DNA from 3 places in the Paenibacillus sp. FSL P4-0127 genome. Region 1 is predicted to be linked to each of the others. Evidence: predicted binding sites of a transcription regulator. Region 1 holds the regulator's gene; each other region holds the start of a gene.
The links. The regulator Rex, encoded in region 1, represses fermentation and respiration genes when NADH is low (regulators of the CRP and FNR family bind a similar motif). The targets are predictions, from matches to a motif close to TTGTGAAATATTTCACAA.
Positions count from the first base shown of each region.

Region 2: a site for Rex is predicted at 4,325-4,342, ahead of NYE74_RS29630 (flavocytochrome c). Genes of this name have one in related genera too.
Region 3: a site for Rex is predicted at 1,890-1,907, ahead of ric (iron-sulfur cluster repair di-iron protein). Genes of this name have one in related genera too.

Region 1 covers NZ_JBBOWY010000001.1:3,645,012-3,651,535, reverse strand. The annotation lists gene NYE74_RS16455 (cell wall elongation regulator TseB-like domain-containing protein) at 1-264, opposite strand, end outside; gene NYE74_RS16450 (amidohydrolase) at 654-1,952, opposite strand; gene NYE74_RS16445 (redox-sensing transcriptional repressor Rex) at 1,942-2,598, opposite strand; gene dinG (ATP-dependent DNA helicase DinG) at 2,611-5,493, opposite strand; gene NYE74_RS16435 (hypothetical protein) at 5,691-6,320, opposite strand; gene panD (aspartate 1-decarboxylase) at 6,470-6,524, opposite strand, start outside.
Region 2 covers NZ_JBBOWY010000002.1:696,919-703,442, forward strand. The annotation lists gene NYE74_RS29615 (carbohydrate kinase family protein) at 1-147, shown strand, start outside; gene gtfA (sucrose phosphorylase) at 151-1,620, shown strand; gene NYE74_RS29625 (aldo/keto reductase) at 1,638-2,615, shown strand; gene NYE74_RS29630 (flavocytochrome c) at 2,701-4,260, opposite strand; gene NYE74_RS29635 (hypothetical protein) at 4,604-5,083, opposite strand; gene NYE74_RS29640 (sensor domain-containing diguanylate cyclase) at 5,154-6,524, opposite strand, start outside.
Region 3 covers NZ_JBBOWY010000001.1:3,432,004-3,438,527, forward strand. The annotation lists gene NYE74_RS15380 (sugar phosphate isomerase/epimerase family protein) at 1-671, shown strand, start outside; gene NYE74_RS15385 (winged helix-turn-helix transcriptional regulator) at 858-1,175, shown strand; gene NYE74_RS15390 (FAD-dependent oxidoreductase) at 1,235-1,801, shown strand; gene ric (iron-sulfur cluster repair di-iron protein) at 1,985-2,683, shown strand; gene NYE74_RS15400 (hypothetical protein) at 2,839-3,564, shown strand; gene nirB (nitrite reductase large subunit NirB) at 3,791-6,229, shown strand; gene nirD (nitrite reductase small subunit NirD) at 6,267-6,524, shown strand, end outside.

The DNA of each region.
Region 1 (6,524 bases):
GGGTTCATGACCTTCCCGGAGCCATACCATCATCTCCCGGCCTGACCCGTCTTTGCCCTGGACCACCCAGCACACATCGTCCCACACCGATTTCCACACTTTATCGCCCTGGACCAGGTCCGTCTCCTGTTTCGCCTGCTCAATCACTGCATTTTCGCTTGCCCAGGTATCCTGAAGAACGTAGATATAAAAACGGTGAAGGGCAAAAAGCACGATCACTAAAATCAGCAGCGAAAGCAGGAGCCACTTGGTTCTCTTTCTCAACCTTCTCTTCCTTTCCCCTGTAGCCAGTCGTCTAAACCCACATTCGCGCACATTCGCACAGTCGCAGAAAAATAACGTTAATTCCGGTCGTTATTCCGCCGTTTTTCCTCCGCATCGTTAAAATAACGGCTATGTTAGTTCTTATTTTCCCCGAGGACGGCGATATCGTCAATATCACGGCCTATGCCGGGAAATAGCGACAAAAAAGTCCCTTATTGCAGCGGAAACCTCTTCAAATCCGAAAATAACGCCCTTTTTTACCGCTAAATCGCCGTAATTACAGGCACAGCCACAGGTGCAGCCACGAACATGACACGTCCACGTCCACGGCCGCAGCTGCACGCGCCATTCAAAAAGCAGCAAGCAACCAGTGCCAAGCCTCCAAGCGCCTACCGGGCCAGCAGCCCTTCGAAGGCCTCTTGCGCCTCGCGCCGGATACGCTCCTCGTCGAGGGTGAGGCAAGCCCCGTGTTTGACCAACTGCTCGCCGTTAACCCACACATGCTCTACATCTTTGGAGCCGGCCGAATAGACGACATGGGAAACGTAATCCGTCTTCGGCAGGAAATGGGCCTGTTCCGTATTCAGCGCGATAAAATCCGCCTTCATGCCGGCCGCGAGTTTCCCCGTATTCGCCAAGAACACCGACTTCGCCCCGTATTCCGTGCCCATTTTGAGGGCTTCCAGCGCCGGAACGGCGGTAGGATCGCCGGAAACGCCTTTGTGGATCAACGCGGCGAGGCGGACCTCCTCGAGCATATCGAGGTTGTTGTTGCTGGCGGCGCCGTCCGTTCCAAGCGAAACGACCACGCCTTTGCCAAGCAGTGCCGGCACCCGCGCCACGCCGCTGGCCAGCTTCAGGTTGCTGCCGGGATTGTGCGACACCGCCACGTTATGGGCCGCCAAAATATCGATCTCCTCATCGGTCAAATGCACGGCGTGAGCAAGCAGCGACGGACGGGAGAACATCCCGAGGTTCAGCAAATGCTGAACGGGTCTGACCCCGTAATCGTTCACGTTTTGCTCCACTTCCGCCCGCGTCTCCGACATATGCGTATGCATCGGCAGATCCAGATCATTAGCCGCTTGCACGAATTTCTCGAAAAATTCCGGCGGACAGGTGTACGGCCCGTGCGGCGAAATCATCGCCGTGATTCGGCCGTCCGCCTGACCGTGCCAATTTTTCGCAAACGCGATCGCTTCGTTCAGCTTCTGCTGCTGCACGTCCGGCGGGCACAACCCGATGACGCCGCGCATCAGCACGGCGCGGATGCCCGACTGCTGAACCACTTTGGCCACTTCATCCATATGGTCGTACATGTCCAGGAACGTGGTCGTTCCGCCTTTCAGCATCTCCAGCACGGACAACGCCGTCCCAGCGTACACATCGCCGGCGGTGAACTTGGCTTCCATCGGCCACATTTTTTCCTGAAGCCAGGTCTGCAGCACCATGTCGTCGCCGTATCCGCGCAGCAGCGACATCGCCGCGTGGCCGTGCGTGTTGATCAGCCCCGGCATGAACAGCAGCCCTTTTCCGTCGAAGGTTTCCGCGTCTTCCGCCCCTTCAGGAAGCTGCTCGCCGATATAGGAAATCGTATCGCCCTCAACGAGCATATAGCCCTGTACAATGGAACGATCTTGTTCGAACACGACAAAGGTTCCGTTCTTGATTAACCATTTACGACTCATGGGCAGGTTGTTCCTTTCCGTTTCCATCATTCAAATAATAAGCCAGACTGAGCAAATCGGTCGTGAAATCGGCGGCATGGATGCGGACTTCCGGCGGCACCTTCAAAATCGTCGGAGCGAAGTTCAGAATGGCCCCGATTCCCGCCGCCACCAATTGATCCGCCACGCGCTGCGCTTCGTAATCCGGGACGGTAATGATCCCGATCCGGACATTTTTCTCCCGCACCGTTTCCGTCAGCTCTTCGATCGGCTGGATCGTGATGTTGTTGATTTGCGTGCCGATCTTGGCCGGAGAGGCGTCAAACACCGCCACGATTTTCATGTTGTCTTTCAAATAAGCGTTGTAATTCGAAAGCGCCTGCCCCAAATTACCGGCGCCGACCAGCGCAACGTTGATCTGCTGGTCCAGGTTGAGGATTTGCTGGATTTTCTCGATCAAATACGCGACATCGTAGCCGATGCCCTTTCGCCCGAAATCGCCGAAGTAGGCCAGATCCTTGCGGATCTGGGCCGGGTTGAGGTCCAGCTTCTGGCCGAGCTCCTGCGAGGACACCGTAGGCACTTCGCGCCGGCTCAGCTCGTTGAGGAACCGCAAATACACCGGCAGCCGGCGGACGACGGCATCGGAAATTTTTTCGGATTTCATACGTTTATCCCCCTATTCTGACGCGGACTTAGAGACGTTTTCGTCTCCCGGATTTAACCATTCCGATATGCGCGGAACCATCTGAGTGAGCGGCATATGCTCCATCTTCGGCCCGGGCAGTGAATATAAAAAGTATTTCCCGTAGTAAGACTCCAAGATGCGGGTATCGTAAACAACCACGATCCCCCGGTCCAGCGAGGAGCGGACGAGCCTGCCGAATCCCTGCTTGAAGCGGATGACCGCCTGGGGCACGGACAGTTTCATGAAAGGATTTTTCTTCTCCTTCTGCAGCCGTTCGCTTTTCGCTTCCACCAGCGGATGGTTGGGGGGCTGGAAGGGCAGGCGGACGATCGCCAGGCTCGTCAACGCTTCGCCCGGAATGTCCACGCCTTCCCAGAAGCTGCTCGTCCCCAGCAGCACGGACGCCGCCTGGCCCTGAAAGCGCCGGGTCAGCTTGCTGCGGCTGCCGCTGTCCATCCCCTGGCCGATGACCGTGATTCCTTGCGCCGACAATAGCTCCTTCAACGGCTCGTAAACCTGCCGCAGCATCCGGTAGGATGTGAACAGCACCAGCATGCGGCCTTGCGTCGCAACCGCGGTATCGGCGAGCGAACGCACCAGCGTGCTGACGAAATGGTCGTCGCCCACGCTCCCCTTTACGCTCGGAAAATCGCGCGGGATGACGAGCAGCGCCTGGCTGCGGTAATCAAACGGCGACGGCAGCATCGCCGTGTTCAGCCGTCCTTCCCCGGCCGCTTCCGTCAGTCCCAGCTGTTCGATCATATACTGGAACGACTTGTCGACCGACAGCGTCGCCGAGGTCATCACCACGCTTTTTTTTCTGTCGAAAAAGTATTCCTTCAATTGCGCGCTAACGTCGATCGGAACGGCATACATCTGCAGGGAGCGGCTGCGGAAATTCCCGTTCGCTTCCATCCAGTACACCGTCTCCTCGTTCTCCAGCTTCATGAAGAAACGCAGGGCCTCCCGCTCGTTGGCCAAATCCTTGAATAACCCGTTGATGTCGGTCAGGAGGCTTTCGGAACCGTAATCCTCCTGCTCTTCCCGGATTTGCGCCAGCATCCGGTCGCCTTTGCGGAGCACGTCCCCTAGCGAGACATAGATCTGGTTCTCCAGCGCCAGCAGCTTATCCCATTCTTTCGGTTTCTTTAGCGGAAGCAGGCGGTAAACGAATTGGCCCGGATCGCCGGGCGCGGCGTCGCTCCGTTCCGGCATCAGGGCAAACAGCAGCTCGCTGAGCTTGTCCCAGCTTTCCTTCACATCGATCAGCGTCGGGTACATTTCGTCGATGACCTGGCACCATTCGCCCGTTTTTTCGCCCCCTGCCGCCTGCAAAGCGATGCGGAGATTTGGCAGCTGGCCGGTCTTGCTGTCTTTAAACAGCCGGGTGAGCGTATGAATGACAGTAAAATACTTCATATGAATGCCCAGGTGTTTCCCCGCCACATCCTCCAAATGATGGGCCTCGTCGATGACCAGACGCTCGTATCCCGGCAGCAGCTGATGCCCGGCCTGGATATCGGTAAACAGCTTGGAGTGGTTCGTAATGACCACATCGGCGACCCCGGCTTCATGTTTGGCCCGATGGTAGAAGCATTTGCGGAACCATGGACAGGACCGCCCGAGACAGGAGTCCGACTCGCTGGCCACCGTTTCCCAGAAATCGCCGCCGCGATTGCCCAAATTGAGCTCTTCATCGTCGCCGTTGACCGTTTGCGTCAGCCACACTACCATTTGCGCCGCCGTCATCACCTCTTCTTTCGGCGTGGCAAAGTCTCTTCTATTTATTTTATGTTCAAATTTGCGCAAGCACAAATAATGCTGCCTGCCTTTAAATACGGCAGCCAGGAAAGGAAACGGCACCACCTCGGCGAGCAGCGGAACGTCTCTTTCCCGAAGCTGCTCCTGCAGGTTGATGGTATGCGTGCTGACCATTACTTTTTCTTCCCGTTTGACGCTATGGTAGATCGCGGGCAGCAAGTAACCAAGCGATTTCCCCGTTCCGGTCCCCGCTTCGATCAGCAGATGCTTGTCATCGTTAAAAGCCCGGCTCACTTCCTCCAGCATCTTGTTCTGAGCATCGCGCTCCTCGTATTGGGGCAGCCTTTCGCGCAGCCGCTCCCTCACCTGCTCCATGAACTGCTCAAAGGACACACCCTCCAGCGGATTGTCCGCCATAGCGCCCCGCGGAGATTCGATATCCATCCAATCCTCGGCCTGCAGCGCGAACTGGCGATAAAAGATGTAACCGTCATCGCTTTGCTCCGTTTCGCGTTCCTTCTCCTGGACCATGGCATCGAAAAACCAGCCGAGGTCGCTGTCCTCGCCCGCAAACAAATCCGCCAGGCGCTGCAGGGTCAACAGCGGCAGCCGCTCGCATTCCTCCAGGCATTTCAGAAAAATCAGCGCCGTCGCCAAGGCGTCGCTGTCCGCCTGGTGCGGACGCTCGTGCTGCACCTCGAATTCGGCGGCCACAAGCCCCAGCTGATAGGAGGTCAGCGAAGGAAAGAGGATTTTCAGGAAGTCCATCGTATCCAGAATCCGCCCCGTAAACGGCAGATAACCCGTTTTGTCCAAAGCGCTTTGCAGATAGTTGAAGTCGAAAGCGACATTGTGCCCGACCAGCACTACATCGTTCAGCAGCGGAACCATCTCCATCATCACTTCGTCGAGGTCCGGCGCATCCTTGACATCGTCTTCGGTGATGCCGGTCAACCCCGTGATGAACGGCGGAATCGGTATTCCCGGTTTGACGAAGGAGTTGTATACCTGCGAAATCGACTTATCCGGTTCTATAATGGCAAGTCCCACTTGAATAATTTCATCGGAGGACTGGTTGCCCGTCGTTTCAAAATCGAGCACGGCATATTTCATTGCTTTTTAAGTCCCTTTCGTTCCAGTCTCTAATACAGCATAACAGAAGAAGAGCGATTTGAAAATTCATGCCGGGCGTTATGTGTAATTAAAATCACAAAATAAAAGAGCGATGCGCCCGCGCTCATGGGCGGACTTACGCATCGCTCAACCGGTTCTGCCATAAAAAGTTCGATCATGCCAACGATTAAGACGGTTTACAGCAAAGAGGCCAATTCATTGCCATAATACAATTTGCCCGTGCTGCTCAAACATGCCTCAAGATTCGCCAAAGGCTCGGCGAGGGACGGATCGCTGTGATGAGCCAGGGTAAAGTATTCCTTGGCTTTGGCCAAAATGCCTTTTTGCGCCTCGATGCAGCCGAGCGCATTATAAATGATGGAGCGAAGCCTTTTGTTTCCGGCTTTCTCCAGAACGAGCCAAAACTGCCGCGCGGCTTCCTCGCTTCGCTCCAGATGCAGATGGCACATGGCCAGGTAGGTACGGCCAAGCGCGCTGCCGGGATACTGCTTCAGCACCTGCTCAAACTGCTCCAGCGCTTGGGGAAACATCATCAATTTATAATAACCTTGTCCTTTGATAAACGGACCCGTTTCGATCTCGGGGAGCGACAGGACCTCCTCGGCTTCAAGGCTGCCCCATTTTTGGCGCAGCGCGGCCATCTTCTCTTCGAAACAAAGCCACTCTTCAATGATCCCGTCGCTCATGTGCTTGAGCAGTCGCCATGCTTGCGCGAGCTCCTGCTTTTGGGCGCCCGCGGCCAGCGGATATTTACGCGAAATATCATCCAACATCTCATTCATTTCCGCAAAAACATGCTGAAACATCATTCGCACCCCACCCTTAACGAAAATGAAATCAGTCCGAGCCTTAAGATCATTTTTTGTTTCGGGCGGGCTTTTCATTCCCGCAAGCGTCAATTGCATATATTTGCTTCCGATTGGCGGCGAAATTCAGGCGCGCGGTACGGGTTTATTTAACGAATGGCCGCGTGCAGCTCCTGATGGGCTTTTTCCACGGGCCGGTTGCTT
Region 2 (6,524 bases), on a different contig from region 1:
GCGGCGGTGGTGCAAGGGCATACGATCAGACAAGCCTTAACCCTGGGGTTTGCAGTCAGCGCCTATAAATTGAAATATACCGGCGCCATTGCCGATTTGCCAAAGCTGGAAGTCATAAAAGACATGTATGGATTACGGGAGGAATAAAAAGTGGCGGTCCATAATCAAGTGCAACTGATCACGTATCCGGATTCGTTAGGAGGTGATTTAAAAACGCTCAACCGCGTTCTTTCCGCGTATTTTCCGGATATTTTTAAAGGCGGGGTCCACATTCTTCCGCCGTTCCCTTCCTCGGGAGACCGCGGTTTTGCTCCGCTTACGTATCTGGAGATTGATCCGCACTTCGGCACCTGGGACGATGTCAAAGCGATTGGCGAAAACTTTGACGTATTGGTCGATTTGATGGTCAATCATATTTCGCGGCAGTCGGAGTATTTTCAGGATTTTCTCGCAAAAGGCCGAAAATCGGAGTACGCTGATTTTTTTATTACGCTGGATAAGATTTGGCGAGACGGAGAACCGGTACAAGCGGATATTGAAAAAATGTTCTTGCGCAGACCGCTGCCGTATTCGGCCTTTACCATTGGAGAAACCGGCCAGGAAGAAAAGGTGTGGACGACGTTTGGAAAAACCGATCCCTCCGAACAAATCGATTTGGATATAAACTCGCCGCAGGTCAAGCAGCTGTTTACCGATTTCTTTACGCATTTTAAAAGGCATCATGTGAAAATCGTACGTCTTGACGCTGTCGGATATGTCGTTAAAAAATTGGGCACGAGCTGCTTTTTCGTAGAACCGGAAATCTACGAATTTCTCGATTGGATCAAAGAGCTTGCCGATTCCTTGGACATTGAATTGCTGCCTGAAGTGCACGCGCATTACTCCGTCCAGTACAAACTGGCGGAACGGGGCTATTGGATTTACGATTTTATTTTGCCGTACCGGATCCTGGAAGCATTCATTAATAAATCGGGGGAATCGCTGAAGCAATACTTGAGGACTCGTCCGCCTAAACAGTTTACGATGCTGGATTGCCATGACGGCATTCCGGTCAAGCCGGATTTGGACGATTTGCTGGATACCCAAGAAGCTAGGAAATTAGTCGATATCTGTTTGGAAAGAGGAGCGAACCTAAGTTTGATTTTATCGGACGAGCATAAAGCCGAGGATGGTTTTGATGTTCATCAAATCAGGTGCTCGTACTACTCCGTTCTAGATGGCGATGACGATGCCTATTTGGCGGCGCGGGCGCTGCAGTTCTTTACGCCGGGCGTGCCCCAGGTGTATTATGTCGGACTGCTGGCCGGGGAAAACGACCTGGAAAATGTGAAAAAAACCGGGGAAGGGCGGGAAATCAACCGCCACAATTTTACCCTTGGGGAAATCGAACAGGCTTTGGAAAAAGCAGCGGTTCAGAGATTGTTGAAATTGATCCGGTTTCGCAATGAATTTGCGGCGTTTAACGGGGAGTTCCAAGTGCTTGACTCCGCGGCGGATGAAATTCGGCTTTCCTGGCAAAAGGATGAAACGCGGTGTACCTTGTTCGTTGATCTTAAAACGAATCAGTCGGTCATCGATTATACGGATGAAAATGGAGCTATGAAACAATATTTTATATAACAGAGGATGTGCTTGAGATGACAGTATTGCCGATTCATAATCACGGGTTGAACGCAAGCCGGCTTATTTTTGGATGTATGGGGCTTGGCGGAGGCTGGAGCCGGGATCCCGTTCAAGCAGAACATGTAAAGCAGGCGCATGAAGCGGTGGAGACGGCTTTGGGCAGCGGAATCAATATGTTTGATCATGCGGATATTTACGCGTACGGAAAAGCCGAGACCGTCTTTGGCCAGGTGTTGCAGGAAAAACCGGAGTTAAGAGAAAAAATGATCATTCAATCCAAATTAGGAATTCGCTTTCCGGATGAAGTCAGGGGCATTCCGGCGCGTTATGATTTTTCCAAGGCCTATATTTTGGAGAGTGTGGATGGGATTCTTTCCAGACTGGGGATTGACTACTTGGATATTCTGCTCTTGCATCGTCCGGATGCGCTCATGGACGCGCGGGAAGTAGGGGAAGCCTTTCATCAGTTAAAGGCAGCGGGAAAAGTCCGCTATTTTGGCGTTTCCAATATGAGCGCCGGGCAAATTCGTTTATTGCAGGCCCATTGCAGTGAAAAGCTGGTGATAAACCAACTGGAGCTGAGCTTGCACAAAATCGGCTGGCTTGAAACCGGCATCCACGTGAATCAAGACGCGGCGAAAAACAATATTTTTCCCGAGGGTACGCTCGAATATTGCCAATTGGAAAACATTCAGCTCCAAGCCTGGGGTTCGCTGGCCAAAGGCTTATATTCAGGAGCCAGCCTGGAGAATGCCAGCGAAAGTGTGAAAAATACGGCTCAACGGGTTAAACGGCTGGCGGAAGAGAAGCAAGCATCGCCGGAAGCGATCGTGCTTGCGTGGCTGATGAAACACCCCGCCGCCATCCAACCGGTCATCGGAACAACCGCCCCATCCCGAATTAGGGCGTGTGCGGAAGCCGAAAACATCGTATTGAGCCGCGATGAATGGTACAGTTTATACGTTAGTTCTCGAGGCGTGGGTTTGCCTTGATTGGAATCATTCCGAATTTAAACGAACAAACGCTTGGGCCTGTTGTGCCCAAGCGTTTTCTTTTGCCGAAGGAACTGCTGCAAAGCTATTGCTGCGCCTTCACATATTCCGCCGATTTGATCCCGGCTTGGCGGCCGAAAATGATGATTTCCGCCACGGAGTTGCCGCCGATCCGGTTTTGGCCGTGCAGGCCGCCGGTTACTTCGCCGGCTGCAAACAAGCCCGGAATGGCTTGGCCTGCTTTATTCAACACTTCCGTGTTGGTGTTGATTTTTACGCCGCCCATCGTGTAGTGGATGCCGGGGCCGATTTTGATGGCGTAGTATGGACCCGCGGACAAGTCGTTGTCCATCCCGGTCGTTCTGGAGAACTCGGCGTCGTTTTTGTTCTTCACCGCGCCGTTCCACGTATCCAGCGTCGTTTGCAACGCATCCGCCGGCACGCTCATTTGCCCGGCCAATGCCTGGGTGGAATCCGCTTGGAGCACAAAGCCCATCTTTTCGTATTGCTCGATCGCTTTCACGCGCGATTTGACGCCGGAATCGAATACGAGATAAGCGGATTTTTCCGGCAGTTTATTAATCGCCGCCGTGACATTGTCCCGGGTGTCCATCTCGTTGGTGAACCGTTTGCCTTCGCTGGACACGAGGATGGCGCCTTCTCCGCGAACGGCTTCCCCGATCAGATACGATTTTTCCTGCTGCACGGTCGGGTGAACCTGGATTTGATCCATATCGACCGTCGTGCCGCCGAGTTTCTCGATCATCTGAATGCCGTCGCCGGTGCTGCCGGTCTGGTTCGTGGTCACATATCCTTGCAAATCCGGCCGCACCTTGGAGATCATGTCCATATTGGCGCCGAAACCGCCGGTCGTCACGACAACGGCAGCCGCGGCGATCGTTTTTTCATCCGTTTGGTTGAAAAGAACTTTGACGCCGTTCACTTTGCCGTCTTTTTCCGTAATCTCCTTGACGTCGGCGTTCACGAACAGCGGGATTCCTTGTTCTTTGACGTTCTTCAGCAAGCCGTTGACAAGGTATTGCCCGACGGCGGAGCCGTCTTCGGGACGGTGGGTGCGTTTTTCGCTCATCCCGCCCGTAATCGTAATATTGTTCAAGCGGATTCCGATCGAATCCAGCCAATCGATCGCCGCCGCGGAATTGTCCACGAAGAAGCGGAGCATCTCTTTGTCGTTGGTGCCATGGCCGCCCTTTAACGTCTCTTCATAAAATAAATCGTTGCTGTCTTCAATGCCTTGCTCTTTTTGGAATTTCGTTTGGGAAGCGTTCATCCCCGACGAAGCTTTCGTCGTATTTCCGCCGGCCACCGGCATTTTCTCGAAAATTACCGGATTCATCCCGCCGGCTTTCGCTTCAAGCGCGGCCGTCATCCCGGCGCCGCCCGCGCCGACGATGATGAGATCGTATTTGTCCTTAAGCTGGTCGATTGGCGTATAGCTATTCGTTTCGGACGCGCCCGAGACGGCTTCGGCTTCTTTGGCCGTGTCCTTGTTCCCGGCGTTTTGGCTCTGGTTTTGGCCTTGGGTCTGGTTCTTGGTCTGATTTTGGTTCCCGCCGCCGCATCCCGCCAGTACGAGAACGAGCGAGAGAACGAGGATCAGCGCTGTTGTTGTTTTCTTGGTCATGATTACCCCTCCACTTTCTATGCCTGTTGTTCCCGTTTACTATAACATGATTGTTTGCAAAGTTTTGTGAACAAATTCACAAACCATGTGAAACAATTCATAGTCCGGAAAGCAAACAACGCCGCAGTATAATAAGTTGAACTAATGATTGTACGTGATAGGGCCGTGTGAAATGTTCTTACGATCGCTGTTGCTCACAGATTTCTTTAATCAACTAAATTCGAATGTTGTAGAAATCCGCTCACAAAGGCGACCACTACCGTTTCTTCAGAATCATTTCACACTCTTGCCTGATTCCCGTATTTCTTTAGTTCAACTTATCTTGATCGGCAGCGTTGTTTGCTTATTTCTTCTTGGCAGGTGTCCATTTGTGTCCGCAGTTCATACAGCCGTTTACAATCGTGCTTCTTCCGACAAAGCCAACCAATATGCTGACAGGCAATGAAAAGAATATAAAAACGAGCCCGAGTGGCCCCAAAAAGCCAAAAGCCTTAGCTGTGTGTATATTGGCGGAAATGAACATCACGCCGCTAAGCACAAAGAGGAAAACGCCGAAAAGAATCATAGTGATAAGACAGGTAAACAGGTAGGCGAAGCTGTACCCCCGCTTGTTGGCAACGATCTGCGGAGATTTGCATTTCCGGCAGACAACGGTCTTTTGGTTTGCGCTGCTGGCCGGATATCCCGCTCCTGCGGACGCAGCGGCGGACGCGCGGCTTGGCGTATTGCCGGCCGCTCTGGCCTGCCCGCCGGCCGTTCGTCCGGCTTGAGGCGCGGATGATCTTTGCGCCGGGCTTGCGGTTGGTTTCGATGGACGCTGCACTTCCGTAGATTCCCTCCAATTCACAATTCCAGGTCTATAGACCTATTCGACAAATGCTTCCAAAATCCTTCTAAAGACTGAGCGTAACCTGGTTCCTGCCGTTATTTTTGGACTTGTACAAGGCCGTATCGACGGATTCGATAATTTGCTCTTTCACAATGTCCGATGATTGGGTCGCGACCCCTGCCGAGAAGGTCATCGTAATAGGTTCACCGCGCTCTTCCGGAACCGGAATGGAGGTCTCGCGAACTGTTTTGAGCAGCCTGATGCCGATTTTTTCCGCTTCCTGAAGCTCGGTCTCAGGCATTAATACGGCGAATTCTTCTCCGCCCCAGCGGGCCACAACATCGGTATCCCGCACATGGCTTTCCAGTTGCTTGGCTATCGTCGACAGCACCAGGTCCCCAAAGGGGTGACCGTATGTATCATTGATGTCCTTAAAATGATCCAGATCGATCAGCATTAACGAAAGCGGGCGGCCATAACGGTTGGAGCGAATGATTTCTTCGTCAAGACGCCGCTCGAAATGCCTGCGGTTCGCCAGCTTGGTCAGATCATCGGTAACCGATAGCTCGTACAGTTTCTTCTCGGCGATTTTTCGGTCGGTAATATCATTTAATACGACGATAATGCCGCTCACCAGTCCGTCATCTTCGACGGGATAGGTATCCGCCAAAAACGTGGAAGCCCCCTGGCCGTCCGGAAATTGGAGTTCTAACTGCTCCGTTTTTTTGCGCCCGGCCAATAGCTGGAAGATTTGATCCACCGCTTCGCCGGATACTTTTGCGCCGACTTCCCAAAAAAAGTGCTCCAACACCTCGTCTTGTTTCATTCTCAAAAGCCGGCACATCGCCGGATTGCACAAGTCGACTTTTCCGGTGCGGTCGATTCCGATCATTAAGGCGCGGGAGTTTTCCACGAAAATGTTCTGCTTGTTGATGAGCCTGGACCTTACTTTCAGCGCCCGATTCATGATGAAGATGAGCAGCGTGCAGATCCCCACCTCCAACACCCCCGAAAAAACCGCATCGATGTGGATAGCACTCAGGCGGGAAAGAACGTTGATCGCGCTGATCGCGACGCAGGACAACAAGACGATGATCGACTCTTTGAGCGAGAAAAACAATAACACCAGAATGATGGGCACGATAAAAATCTCAACGCTGAACACGTGGGCCGAGTGTTGAGTTCTGAGAAAATCCCAGGCGTAGCTTAACACGAGAATAATGCCAAGCATCAGGCGAATCGCGAAATTTCTTTTCCTTGGGAACGATTTCATCCATAGAGGCGAGGCTACGAAATAGGTAAACACGATCAGGAGCGCGATGGCGAGCAATTGGATCGGCAGCGAAATATGCCCGTAAAACTTGATTTCGATGAAAAGAAAACACGCATATAATAAAAGAACGGCGGCGTTCTTTAAAATGTTGACGATGATATT
Region 3 (6,524 bases), 210 kb from region 1:
CCGAGTTGCTGGAAGTGCCGGTCGTCAACACGTTTTCCGGCTGTCCGGGCGATCATGAGGATGCCAAGTATCCCAACTGGCCGGTAGCGCCTTGGCCCAACGACTTTCAGGAAGTTCTGGACTGGCAGTGGAAAAATAAAGTCATTCCGTATTGGACGGAATGGGGCAAATTTGCCGCCGATCACCATGTGAAGATCGGGCTTGAGCTGCACGGCGGATTTTCCGTGCACACGCCGGCGACGCTGCTGCGCCTGCGCGAAGCGGCCGGCGAAGTCATCGGGGCCAACCTCGACCCGAGCCATATGTGGTGGCAGGGAATCGATCCGGTTCAAGCGATTGCGATCCTTGGCAAGGCCGGCGCCATCCACCATTTCCACGCCAAAGATACGACGATTGATCCGGTGAACGTAAACCGTTACGGCATCACGGATATGCAGCCTTACACGAACATGCAGGAGCGGGCTTGGCAGTTCCGCACCGTCGGTTACGGCCACGATCTGAAGACGTGGGCCGACATTATCAGCGCGCTTCGGCTGTACGGCTACGATTACGCGGTAAGCATCGAGCACGAAGACGGGCTAATGTCGATCGATGAAGGATTTACCAAAGCCGTGCGCAATCTGCAGCAAGTGCTTATGGAAGATTCCGCCGCGGAGATGTGGTGGGTATAACTGACCATAAACGTAATATACTATATTAGCGGCTGCCGCCAAGGCGGCCGTTTTTTCGGATACGGGGCGGTGAATGAAGAGTCCCCCCCTTACTTTCCGCGTGTAAATATGCTATTATGAAATATATTAACTTACTTAACGTAAGTTTAACGCTTGCAGGCTTGCTATAATAATGAGGTGAATGTTATGGATGAGCATTCGTATGGAATGTGTCCGCGATTTGAATCGGCTTTTTCGTTTTTGGGAAAACGCTGGAACGGCTTGATTATTCAAACCCTGATGAGCGGGCCGAAACGCTTCAAGGATATTTCCAATCAGATTCCTTCCATGAGCGATAAGATGTTATCGGAACGGATGAAGGATTTGGAATGTGAGGGGATTTTGGTCCGTCATGTTTATCCGGAAACGCCGGTTCGCATCGAATATGAATTGACTGAGAAAGGGCGGGCGCTTCGTCCGGTGATGGAACAGGTGCAGTCCTGGGCGGAGCAGTGGATTAAATAAGCTCATGCCGTTTTCGGGTCGCGAAGGCGGCATGAAAATTTTAGAAAGTAGGTGTACTTGTGGCTGAGGTAATTGTAATCGGGGCAGGGCCGGCTGGAGCCAGCGCGGCGTTATTTTTGGCCAAGGCGGGCAAAGAAACGCTTGTTTTGGACAGCAACGCAAGCATGACGAAGCGGGCCTGGATTGAGAACCATTACGGGGCAAAGGACATTTCCGGACCGGATTTGCTCAAAATCGGACGGGAGCAGGCCGAAAAATTCGGCGCCAAGTTCATTGAAGAAAAAGTGACGCATATCGATGCCAACGGCGGTTCGACAGTAACCGTAAAAACGGAATCCGGCCGCAGCTACGAGGCGTCCCATATCATATTGGCCACCGGCGCGTTGACCGATCTTGCAAGCGCTGCCGGCCTGGAGCTGAAAGAAGGCCGCGAGCCGAGAATCAAAACCGTCATCGCTACGGACGGGCAAGGCCGGACCCGCGTTCCGCGAATCTGGGCGGCCGGCACGGCGGCGGGCGTCAGCGTTCATACGATCATTACGGCAGGCGACGGGGCAAAGGTCGCCATCGAGTTGATCAGCGAAATAAACGGCGAACGGTACGTGGATCACGATGTGCTGAAATAAAACGAACTTATTTGCAAGTCCAGACGATAACAAGGCCTCCCGGTTACGGGCGGCCTTTAAATATTTTGAGCGGAAGCAAGAAAAACAAAAGTGATTAAAATCACAAGGAGAGGCGCTTCTATGCGTTAAGTTAAAAACGTAAGCTTACGACATTAGCTCAGGAGGTCTTTCCGGATGAATCACATACAAGCATTATTTAAGGAACAAGACATGGTTCGTGATATCGTGCTTCGTTTTCCAAAATCGGCGGATTATTTCCGCGGGCGGAAAATCGATTTTTGCTGCGGCGGCGCGCGTCCGTTGGGGGAAGCGGCGGCAGAGCGGGGGATTCCGGTTGAAACGCTGCTCACGGACTTAAACCGCTTGGCGGCCGAACATCCCCGGGCAGAGGAAGAACAGGATTGGACAAAGGCGGAATCGGCCGATTTGATCGGGCATATCGTAAACACGCACCATCGCTATTTGCGCGAGGAACTGCCGGAAATTCAAAAAAACGTGACCAAGGTGTCCCGGGTCCATGGGGATGCGGATACGCATTTGCGCGAGGTCGAGCGGTTGTTCGGTGAGCTTCGGCGCGAGCTGCTGGAGCATACCGACAAGGAAGAGGCAGAGGAGTTTCCTAAGATAATCCTTTGGGAGAAGAGCCGGGACCCGGAAGTGCTGGAAAAATTGCAGTCCGCCATCGCGGAGTTGGAATCCGAACACGACGCGGCGGGCGACATTCTCAAACAACTGCGGGAGTTGACCGACGATTTTCAGCCGCCTGGCCATGCGTGCACGACGTACCGTTTGACCTATTCGCGTCTAGAAGAGCTGGAAGCCATGACTTTTACGCATGTGCACCTGGAGAACAATATATTATTTCCGCGATATACAATATAACTTGAAGTATTCAGGCCTCGCCCTTCCCTGCTTAGGGAAGGGTTCTTTGCGCCTGCCCCGAAATTTGAGAACTTTCTGCCGGTCCGGTATGCTTAAGATATGGAATATTCCTGGATTGAATCAGGGAAAATGATTAAAGGAAAGGCGGGGCGGCGATGCGCTGGAGATTGAAATGGCTGGCAGGACTGTTGGTTTTGGCCGCGTTCTTCACGGCAGCCTGCGCCGATGGCGGGACGATCGACAAACCGGACCCTTCGGAGGAGCTGCAAAGCGAGGATGGGCATGCCGATGACATTACTTTAACGATTGACGGGGGGACGTTTATCCCCGATGTGACGCGCAGTTTGCATTTTGATTATACGGAAGGGATTACCGTTCTTCAGGCGCTTGAAAGCAGCGGTATCGTAAAACTGACGGAGGATAGGGGCAAAATTCAATCCGTGGGTGAAGTTTCGCTTGATTCGACGCTGGAGTGGGGGATCCGCCTAAATGACAAGGAGCTGCCGTCCCGCGATTGGGACAAACAGCTCAAGGCGGGGGACAACATACTCGTTTACGTTAAAACCGCGGGCAGCGCAACGGCGGGGCAAAATGGAGCATCGCTGCTGCTGACCGTGAACGGGGGCAGTCAAAATCCGCAGCTTAAAAGCTATTTTGTCCATCAATACAATGAAAACACGACCGTGAGGGATTTGCTCAAGCGCAGCGGGATCGTGGAGCTGAACAAAACCGGGCAACATATCGTTTCCGTCAATGGTTATCGTCCGGAGGAGACGGAAGCATGGGTGCTGAAGGTCAATCATAAGAAATTGCTGGACACCGGCCTTGACATGAGGTTAAAACCCCAGGACAATGTGGAAATCGCTTTGGTGCGAAAATAAGTTTCGGAGAAAAAGCAAATCCGCAGTTCTCTTAGATAAGAGGCTGCGGATTTTTCAATAGGTATGCAAAAAAAAATGTGACAATTAAATGTGATAACTTTCACAATTAATGTGAATGAAATCACAAACTATTCATAATTTTAAATGTATACTTTCGGCATAAGGGATTGCAGGTAATCAACTAACAATTCGGAACAGTCTTATTCTGAAAGGGGCTTGGATGAAGATGGCTACAGCAAAAGAGAAACTGGTCGTGATCGGTAACGGAATGGCGGGCATCAGTACCGTTGAACAAATATTGAAACTAACTTCCAAATTCGAAATAACGGTGTTTGGCAGCGAGCCGCATCCCAACTATAACCGGATCATGCTTTCCTATGTGCTTGAAGGCAGCAAAACGATAGACGATATTATTCTGAACGATTTGAACTGGTATCGCGATAACGGGATTACGCTGCATACCGGAACGGCGGTGGCCCGGATCGACAAGGATACGAAGGAGGTTGTCACGGAGGACGGCCAGCGCGTGCCTTACGATAAGGTGCTGATCGCTACCGGGTCGACTTCGTTTATCCTGCCGATTCCCGGCAGCGATAAGGAAGGCGTGGTCGGCTTCCGCGACATTTCGGACTGCGAGCAAATGATCCAGGCGGCCAAGACTTGCCGCAAAGCGGCGGTCATCGGCGGAGGCCTGCTCGGACTGGAGGCGGCCAAAGGGCTCGTTCAGCTCGGCATGGACGTGACGGTCGTGCATTTAATGGAAGATTTAATGGAGCGTCAGCTGGATCATCAGGCGGCGGGGATGCTAAAAGCGGAACTGGAGCGCCAGGGCATCAAATTTAAAATGGGCGCGCAGACGACCGAACTGCTTGGCGGTTCGCGGGTAAGCGGGCTGCGGTTCGCCGACGGCACGGAACTGGAAGCGGAGTTCGTCGTCATGGCGGTCGGCATCAAGCCGAACGTTGCGGTGGCCAAAGCGAGCGGCATCGAAGTGAACCGCGGGATCGTCGTCAACGACTATTTGCAGACATCGCTGGAGGGCGTTTATTCCGTCGGCGAATGTACGGAGCACCGTGGCGTCTGCTACGGACTGGTCGCTCCGCTGTTTGAGCAGGGCATGGTACTGGCGAAGCATATCAGCGGCGTGGAAACCGCGCCTTACGCCGGTTCGGTCGTTTCGACCAAGCTGAAGATTTCCGGGGTTGACGTTTTTTCGACCGGCGAATTTATCGATGGTCCGGAACATACGGTGATTTGCAGCAAAGACGACTGGAAGCGGACCTACAAAAAAATTCTGCTGAAGGACAACGTTTTTGTCGGCGCGGTGCTGTTTGGCGATATTAACGATTCGGCCGAGCTGCAGAAGCTGATCAAGCAGAAGGCGGAGATGACGGACGAACTGTACGCCGCGCTGATGGGCACGGGCTGCTGCGGCGGCGGCGGAGCCAAGAAAGCTTCGGTGGAAACGATGGCGGACGACGAAATCGTCTGCGGCTGCAATGGGGTAACCAAAGGCACGATCGTCGACGCGATTGCCAATCAGGGTTTGACGACCGTCGACGAGATCAAAGCCTGCACCGGGGCAACCCGCTCCTGCGGAGGCTGCAAGCCGGTGGTTGAGCAAATTTTGCAATACGTGCTGGGAGACGGGTTTCAGTCGGCGGCGAAACAGGGCATCTGCGGTTGCACGACGCTGAGCCGCGATGAAATTGTGGCGGAGATCAAGGCGAAAGGGCTGCAGACGACCAAAGAAGTGATGAACGTGCTTGGCTGGAGCCAGCCTGAAGGCTGCTCGAAATGCCGCCCGGCCATCAACTATTATCTCGGCATGCTGTACCCGGAAACGCACGAGGACGAAAAAGAATCGCGCTTCGTCAACGAGCGGATGAGCGCCAACATCCAAAAGGACGGAACCTATACGGTTGTTCCGCGGATGTACGGCGGTGTGACGACGCCGGAGGATCTGAAGAAAATCGCCGACGTATCGCTGAAATACGATGTGAAAGTCGTTAAGGTCACCGGCGGCCAGCGGCTGGACTTGATCGGCGTGAAAAAAGAAGATCTGCCGAAAGTGTGGGCCGAGCTCGACATGCCGTCGGGGTACGCCTACGCCAAATCGCTCCGCACGGTGAAAACCTGCGTCGGTTCGCAGTTCTGCCGGTTCGGCACCCAGGATTCGATGGGCATGGGCGCGCTGCTTGAACGGAAATTCGAACGGCTCGACTTTCCGGCCAAATTCAAGATGGCGGTAAACGGCTGCCCGCGCAACTGCGCCGAATCGTGCACGAAAGATATCGGGATCGTCGGCAACGACGGCGGATGGGAGATCTTTATCGGCGGCAACGGGGGGATCAAGGCCCGGCTTGCGGATTCGCTGTGCAAGGTGAAGACCGACGAGGAACTGATCGAGCTGTGCGCAGCCATCATGCAGTATTACCGCGAGACCGGCAATTATCTGGAAAGAACGTCGGAGTGGGTTGAACGGATAGGGCTGGACAATATCCGCGCGGCGGTAGTGGAAGACGCGGAAAACCGCAAAGCGCTGGTGGAGCGTATTGAGTTCGCCTTGAAGCAGGTCACGGATCCGTGGAAGAAGATGCTGAACGACGAAGAAACCCGCGGCAAGCTGTTCCACAGCCTGGAAATGAGTAAACAGGCGAACTAAAGCCGTTAGACGGATGACAGGAAAGGGGAAGAGGAGCATGAACAAGGACATGAGTAAAGAGGCATTTTTCCCGGTTGGGCATGTGGAGCAGTTTCTGCCCCAGATCGGGCGCGTGGTGGAAGCGGGAGGCCGCGAACTGGCGGTGTTCCGCCTATCCGACGGGCGCATTTTCGCCGCCCTGAATCAAAACCCGCATCCGAAAGGAGGGCCGCTGGCCGAAGGCATCGTGTCCGGGCATTACCTTTACGATCCGCTGTACGATTGGAAAATCGATCTGACGACAGGCCTTGTCCAG